DNA from 3 places in the Pseudoalteromonas sp. CNC9-20 genome. Region 3 is predicted to be linked to each of the others. Evidence: predicted binding sites of a transcription regulator. Region 3 holds the regulator's gene; each other region holds the start of a gene.

Evidence for each region. The regulator sigma-54, encoded in region 3, starts transcription at its own class of promoters, with help from an activator protein. The targets are predictions, from matches to a motif close to GTTGGCACGNNNNTNGNNT.
Region 1: the regulator sigma-54 is predicted to act here: its motif matches at 1,315-1,333, upstream of MHM89_RS17360 (EF-hand domain-containing protein).
Region 2: the regulator sigma-54 is predicted to act here: its motif matches at 1,244-1,262, upstream of fliE (flagellar hook-basal body complex protein FliE).

The regions. Positions count from the first base shown of each region.
Region 1 is NZ_JAKRFS010000007.1:213,210-215,479, reverse strand. It holds gene MHM89_RS17380 (calmodulin) at 1-187, opposite strand, end outside; gene MHM89_RS17375 (calmodulin) at 234-452, opposite strand; gene MHM89_RS17370 (calmodulin) at 488-700, opposite strand; gene MHM89_RS17365 (EF-hand domain-containing protein) at 752-961, opposite strand; gene MHM89_RS17360 (EF-hand domain-containing protein) at 1,020-1,229, opposite strand; gene MHM89_RS17355 (TrkH family potassium uptake protein) at 2,061-2,270, opposite strand, start outside.
Region 2 is NZ_JAKRFS010000005.1:224,772-227,041, forward strand. It holds gene MHM89_RS13630 (sigma-54 dependent transcriptional regulator) at 1-1,112, shown strand, start outside; gene fliE (flagellar hook-basal body complex protein FliE) at 1,301-1,633, shown strand; gene fliF (flagellar basal-body MS-ring/collar protein FliF) at 1,653-2,270, shown strand, end outside.
Region 3 is NZ_JAKRFS010000004.1:117,666-119,935, forward strand. It holds gene hpf (ribosome hibernation promoting factor) at 1-200, opposite strand, end outside; gene MHM89_RS10800 (RNA polymerase factor sigma-54) at 226-1,722, opposite strand; gene lptB (LPS export ABC transporter ATP-binding protein) at 1,747-2,270, opposite strand, start outside.

The sequences.
Region 1 (2,270 bases), on a different contig from region 3:
GCTCACCGTCTTTATTGGCGTCCAAATCCTTGAACTGCTGCATTAGCTCTGGATACTTAGACGCTTCTTCCATGCTGATAGCGCCATTGCTATCTACGTCTACACTGTTAAAGTCCATATCCAATGCGAATGCTGATGATGCGCTTACTAAACCTACGATAGCGACTGCTTTTGTTGAATTTTTCATAATGTATCCTCTTTACTGTGTGGTGTTGTCCGGTGTTGCGCAGTCGTTACTGCGCTTTAGCAAATTCTTGCTCAGATAACTCACCGTTCATGTCAGTATCCAAGTCTTTAAATTGACTCATAAGCTCAGGATACTTAGACGCCTCTTCCATACTGATAGCGCCGTTGCCGTCGGCATCGATAGTGTTGAAATCTGCATCCAATGCGAAAGCTGAAGATGCGCCTACAAGTGCCATTAATGCGACTGTGTGTTTCATGGTTTTCATAACTTGCTCCTTACCTTGTTTGGTAAATAATTGGGTTACTCGGCTTTTTCGAACTCTGCTTTTGAGAGCTCACCGTTGCCATCTGTATCGAGTTGTTCGAACTGCTCCATTAGAGCGGCATCGACAGAGGCCTCTTGAACACTGATAGCGCCATTGCCGTCGGCATCAAGTGCGTTAAAATCTGCTGCAAATACAGCGCTTGATGCAGCTAAAGTGACAAATGCGATTGTTGACGTCATACCTTTCATAACAAATCCCTCTTAATGGAAATAAAGTGCGTGAGAAAGAGCGAATAGCGCTTAAGCTTGCTCGAACTCTTCTTTTGAAAGCTCACCGTTACCATCGGTATCTAGCTTGTCGAAGTGCTTGCTAAGCTCTGCATCCACTGCTGCTTCTTGCTTGCTGATAGCGCCATTGCCGTCTGCATCTAAAGTAGAGAAATCTGCTGCAAACGCTGCGCTTGAAGCTGCTAAAGTGATAAGTGCTAAAGTTGAAGTCATGCGTTTCATAATAAGTACCCTTCTGGACTAAAAACTAAAATCTGAAATTGATGTTTAAACTAAGCGCTTAAGCTTGTTCAAACTCTTCTTTTGAAAGCTCACCGTTACCATCGGTATCTAGCTTGTCGAAGTGCTTGCTAAGCTCTGCATCCACTGCTGCTTCTTGCTTGCTGATAGCGCCATTGCCGTCTGCATCTAAAGTAGAGAAATCTGCTGCAAATGCTGCGCTTGAAGCTGCTAAAGTGATAAGTGCTAAAGTTGAAGTCATGCGTTTCATAATCAATATCCTTCTTTACTTGTTGAAATCTGTGTCAGTAACGTTCTGTGCTAATTGCTACTGCGTTTTAAACTCACCCTGACTATTACAAGTCCGGTGCCAACATTAAAAAAGCATTATTTATCATGGAGATATATGTAAATCAGGGGAGTTAAGAGCCTTTACACCATGTTTTTCTGTTGCTCTTTTGCGACACAGTTCAGGCTTAAAAGATAATATCTATATTTTTCAATAGGTTATTTTGCAACTTCTCACCTTGAATTCAGCCAATTACCTGCCTGGATTGCGCTGAAGGTGACTTTTAACTGAATGAAAGTGTAATGCCATCATTCTCATAAATTATTTTTTGTGTTTATTTATATAAAATTCAACGACTTATAATTTAAATAGCTATTTGTAAGGGGATTTTTATTGAGCCCCTACTGCACACCAAGCGCTGTGTTGCTTTTTAGCAACAACGCATCTTTGGTTCAGTAAAGAGATGGAATTTAGGACAAAAAGAAATACAGAAGAGATAATAAACAATTGAGTGCCTACGCTAGGCATCCACGCCTCAACGCCACTCAACGAGTGACGTTAAGTCACTGCCACGCGATAGAAAAGGGAGAGCATGGTGGCAGGAATTCATCCTGAAGCGACGCCCGGCTCAGGCATCCACGCCTTCGCGTTCGGCCCTCAACGAGTGACGTTAAGTCACTGCCACGCGATAGAAAAGGGTAGCATGGTGACCGGAGTTCATCCTGAAGCGACGCCCGGCTCAGGCATCCACGCCTTCGCGTTCGGCCCTCAACGAGTGACGTTAAGTCACTCGCAGTCGCAAGCGACCGTGCCTCACCCACGCCAGAATGTTGGGGTAAACAGCACGAGGAGAGTGAATATCTCTAACCGGCCAAAGACCATTGCCAATGTCAGGATCCACTTTGCGCTATCACTAATGTCACCATAGTGAGCGGCTACTTCACCCAGCCCTGGACCCAGGTTATTAAGGCAGGCTGCGGTCGCCGAGAAGGCAGTGATATTATCTAGCCCCGTCCCCATCAG
Region 2 (2,270 bases), on a different contig from region 3:
CCATCGACTATATGGCAAAGCCATTTGCCCCCGAGGTCTTACTAAATTTAGTGAGTCGTTATTTACCCAATGAGACGGCTAGCCAAAGTGGCCCAGTGGTCGCTGATGCCAAAAGTTTGGCGCTACTCGATTTAGCCAATAAAGTGGCTGACAGTGACGCGAGTGTCATGGTGATGGGTCCAAGTGGAAGTGGTAAAGAGGTATTGGCGCGCTATATTCACGACCAATCGCCGCGCAAAGAGGCGCCATTTATCGCTATCAATTGTGCAGCCATTCCCGAAAACATGCTTGAATCGACTTTGTTCGGTTACGAGAAAGGCGCGTTCACTGGCGCTGTGAATGCCTGTCCAGGTAAATTTGAGCAAGCACAAAATGGCACCATTTTACTTGATGAAATTACTGAAATGGATTTAGGCCTACAAGCGAAATTGCTACGTGTATTGCAAGAGCGCGAGGTTGAGCGCTTAGGGAGTCGCAAAACCATCGAGCTCAACGTACGGGTGTTGGCCACCTCAAACCGTGACCTCAAAGAAGCGGTCAGAGCCGGTATATTCCGGGAAGATTTATACTATCGTCTAAACGTGTTCCCGCTGACCTGGTTGCCACTCAATCAGCGCCCCGGGGATATTATTCCACTGGCTGAACATTTATTGGAACGCCATTGCCAAGCTAGCAAACAAGCGACTGCCTCGCTCAGTGCCGATGCCAAAGAGCGCTTAATGGCGCATACTTGGCCGGGAAATGTGCGTGAGCTTGATAATGTTATTCAGCGTGCGCTGATCTTAAAATCCGGTGATGAGGTGCACGCCAGCGCCATTTATATCGAAGAGTTCGTCACTGATGATGAAGTTGAGCTCAATGCGCACCAAGATATGCCCTCTGCGCTCAATCAACACTATGATGAGCTGCCAGTGGCATCGCCCCAAGGTGTAGACCAAGCCCATAACTTTAAAGATGAGCTTAAAAACAAAGAGCACAAAATAATTCTCGATACCTTAGCGCGCTTCAACGGTAAGCGTAAGGATGTTGCTGATGCCTTAGGGATCAGCCCGCGTACCTTACGCTACAAAATAGCGCAAATGCGCGAGCAGGGGATCCACCTTCCTGCATAGTCTCGTCATAATGTTCTATTTCAGCCCGGGATAAGCTCGGGCTTTCTTGTGGGCGTCAAAAATATAGCTTGCCTAATTCCTCAGTGTCAAAATTAAAATAGCAATAACATACTGTTAAATAACAATATTTTGTTGGCACGACTTGTGCATTGTTCAGGGTAAGTTTAATTAACTGAGTGATGCCCAAGATGAAAGTCCAAGCCAACTCATTATTTCAAGAAATGCAGTCGCTCGCGCAAGAAGCGCAAGCTCGTAACCCATTGAAAGAGGCACAAAACCAAGTGCCGCAAACATCGACCAGCCAATTTGGTGAGCTACTAAGTAGCGCAATCGATAATGTTCATAACCTACAGCAAGACGCTAAATCGAAAGTGGTTGCTGTGGAGATGGGTGACCGCCGCGTTTCTCTTGCCGAAGCAATGATCGCATCGCAAAAATCCTCTGTCGCATTTGAGGCCACTGTGCAGGTTCGTAACAAGCTAGTGGAAGCCTACAAAGACATCATGAACATGCCTGTATAACGGATAGCGGAGAACAGTTGTGGCACAAGCAAACCAATCAACAGATTTAGCCCTTGCCGATGGCGGTGTTGACATGAACACCGACTCCTCGGGTGAACAGCAAGAACAAAAGTCTGGTTATTTAAGCGCCCTTAATGGCGTGGATATGCTACGACAGGTGACGCTGATCATCGCTTTGGCTATTTGCTTGGCCATCGCTATTTTTATCATTATTTGGGCGCGTCAGCCTGATATGCGCCCGTTGGGCAAAATGCCCACCGAGGAATTGATTCAGACCTTGGATTTCTTGGATGCGCAAAAAATCGATTATGAACTCGATGGCAACGTGATCATGGTTGCCGAAGATGCCTATCAAGATATAAAACTGAATATGGCTCGAGAGGGGCTTACGCAAGGCCCGCAATCTGGCACCGATATCTTGATGCAAGACATGGGATTTGGCGTATCACAGCGTCTTGAACGTGAACGTCTCAAGCATTCTCGCGAGCAGCAGCTAGCGCGTACTATTGAAGAACTTAATAAAGTATCTCGCGCCAAAGTATTACTGGCCATTCCTAAAGAAAATGTATTTGCTCGTATTGAGAAGAAGCCTTCAGCAACGGTTGTTGCGACGGTTAAACGCGGCCGTAACCTCAAC
Region 3 (2,270 bases):
TGCTCTGCGGTTGCGAACAGTTCACCACCGTTAACGTGAAGAGTAGCTTCTGCTTTTTGTGTTAGTTTTTCAATATCAAGAATGACATGCACATTATTTATATGGTCAAAGTGACGCTCTAATTTTGCAAATTTGCTATTCACATAGTTGCGAAGAGAATCAGTGATTTCTACGTGACGACCGGTAAGATTTAATTGCATAAGCATTTTCCTTCTTGTCTAACGTCTATATCAAACTTTTACGCTGATTTGACGGTGGAATGGCTAGCGATTCACGATATTTAGCAATCGTGCGCCGAGCCACTTTAATTCCTTGCTCGGCTAGTACGTCGGCAATCTTGCTATCACTCAACGGTTTAGCAGGATTCTCCGCAGCTACTAGCTTTTTGATCAATGCTCGAATCGCTGTAGACGAGCATTCACCTCCGTTTTCGGTTGTAACATGGCTGGAGAAAAAGTACTTCAGCTCAAAAATACCCCGTGGTGTATGCATATACTTTTGGGTGGTCACACGGGAAATCGTTGACTCATGCATTTCCACCATTTCGGCAACGTCATTAAGCACCATTGGCTTCATTGCCTCTTCACCATGTTCAAAGAATGCCTGTTGTTGTTGAACAATGCAATTAGTTACTTTAAGTAGCGTATCATTGCGTTGTTCCAAGCTCTTTATAAACCATTTCGCTTCTTGTAAATGCGAGCGAATAAATTGACTATCACTTTGCGACTTACAGCTTCGCGACATTGATGCATAGTGATCGTTAACGCGGATCTTAGGCATACTATCTGGGTTTAATTCAACCACCCAGCGGCCTTTAACTTTCTTCACCGATACGTCTGGAATCACATACTCTGACTGCTCTCGCACAATCGTGGCTGCAGGAGTCGGATTTAAACTGTGTATCAGTGTCATCACCTCTTTTAACTGCGCTTCTTTAAGCTTAGTCTTTTTCATCAAGGTGCGATAGTCACGACTACCAAGCAAATCAATATAGTTACAAACTACCTCTTTGGTCTCTTCAAGCCAAGGGGTTTGTGGGTCAAATTGCTTGAGCTGGATCAACAAGCACTCTTGTAAAGAACGCGCACCAATTCCTACTGGATCAAAGAGTTGGATACGCTTAAGAACGGCTTCAATTTCATCGAGCTCGATACCATCGTCTTGTTCATCATGATTCAAGCTTTCCAGCAGATCTTCACAGCTGACCGTTAAAATGCCGTTGTCATTGATGGCTTCAATGATAGCTGTGGCGATGGCCTCGTCGGTGGCACTAAAAGGTGTTAATTGCAGCTGCCACATTAAATAATCATGTAACGACTCGGTGGTTTCGCCTTGGTAGATAGACTCATCTTCTGGCATAGGCCCAGAGGAGGCAACGGGAGCCGCACTAATATACTCATCCCAAGACACATCCATGGGCAAGTCTTCACTGATGGACTCGTTGTTCATGGCATCAGCACTTTCAACTTCATCCTTACTGGCGCTGGCCGTCTCGGCGGTATCGTTATTTTGGTTGTCGGACGTCGACTCTTTTTGCTCTTGGTTGTCGTTATTGTCGGCGTAATTGTCTTCTTCAACTTCAAGTAATGGGTTGGCGTCCAACGCCTCTTGAATTTCTTGTTGGAGATCCAAAGTACTGAGCTGCAACAGGCGAATCGCTTGCTGCAATTGTGGGGTCATTGTTAATTGCTGGCCTAGGCGCAGCTGTAATGATTGCCTCATGTATCTCTAACAATCCTTTAATCGTTATAATCTAAACTGCTCACCCAAATAGACGTCGCGAACCGTTTGATCGGCAAGAACTTGCTCTGGAGTGCCAGAAGCAATGAGCTCGCCATGGGAAACAATGTATGCGGTTTCACATACGTCTAGGGTCTCTCGCACATTGTGGTCGGTGATTAATACACCAATACCACGATTGCGCAGATGCTCTATGATTTTCTTTATATCTAACACTGAAATAGGGTCGACACCAGCAAAAGGTTCATCCAACAAGATAAACTTTGGGTTTGCCGCTAATGCTCGCGCTATTTCTACCCGGCGACGTTCGCCACCAGATAACGCCATTCCTTGTGAGTCTCGAATGTGCTGTATATTAAACTCATCAAGCAGGCCCTCAAGCTCGCTTTCACGCTCTGCTTTGCTTAAGCCCTTGCGGGTTTCTAGGATGGCCATCAAATTTTGAAAAACTGTCAGCTTTCGAAAAATAGATGATTCCTGCGGTAAATAACCAATACCTAAGCGCGCACGAGAGTGCATCGGCATTAAGG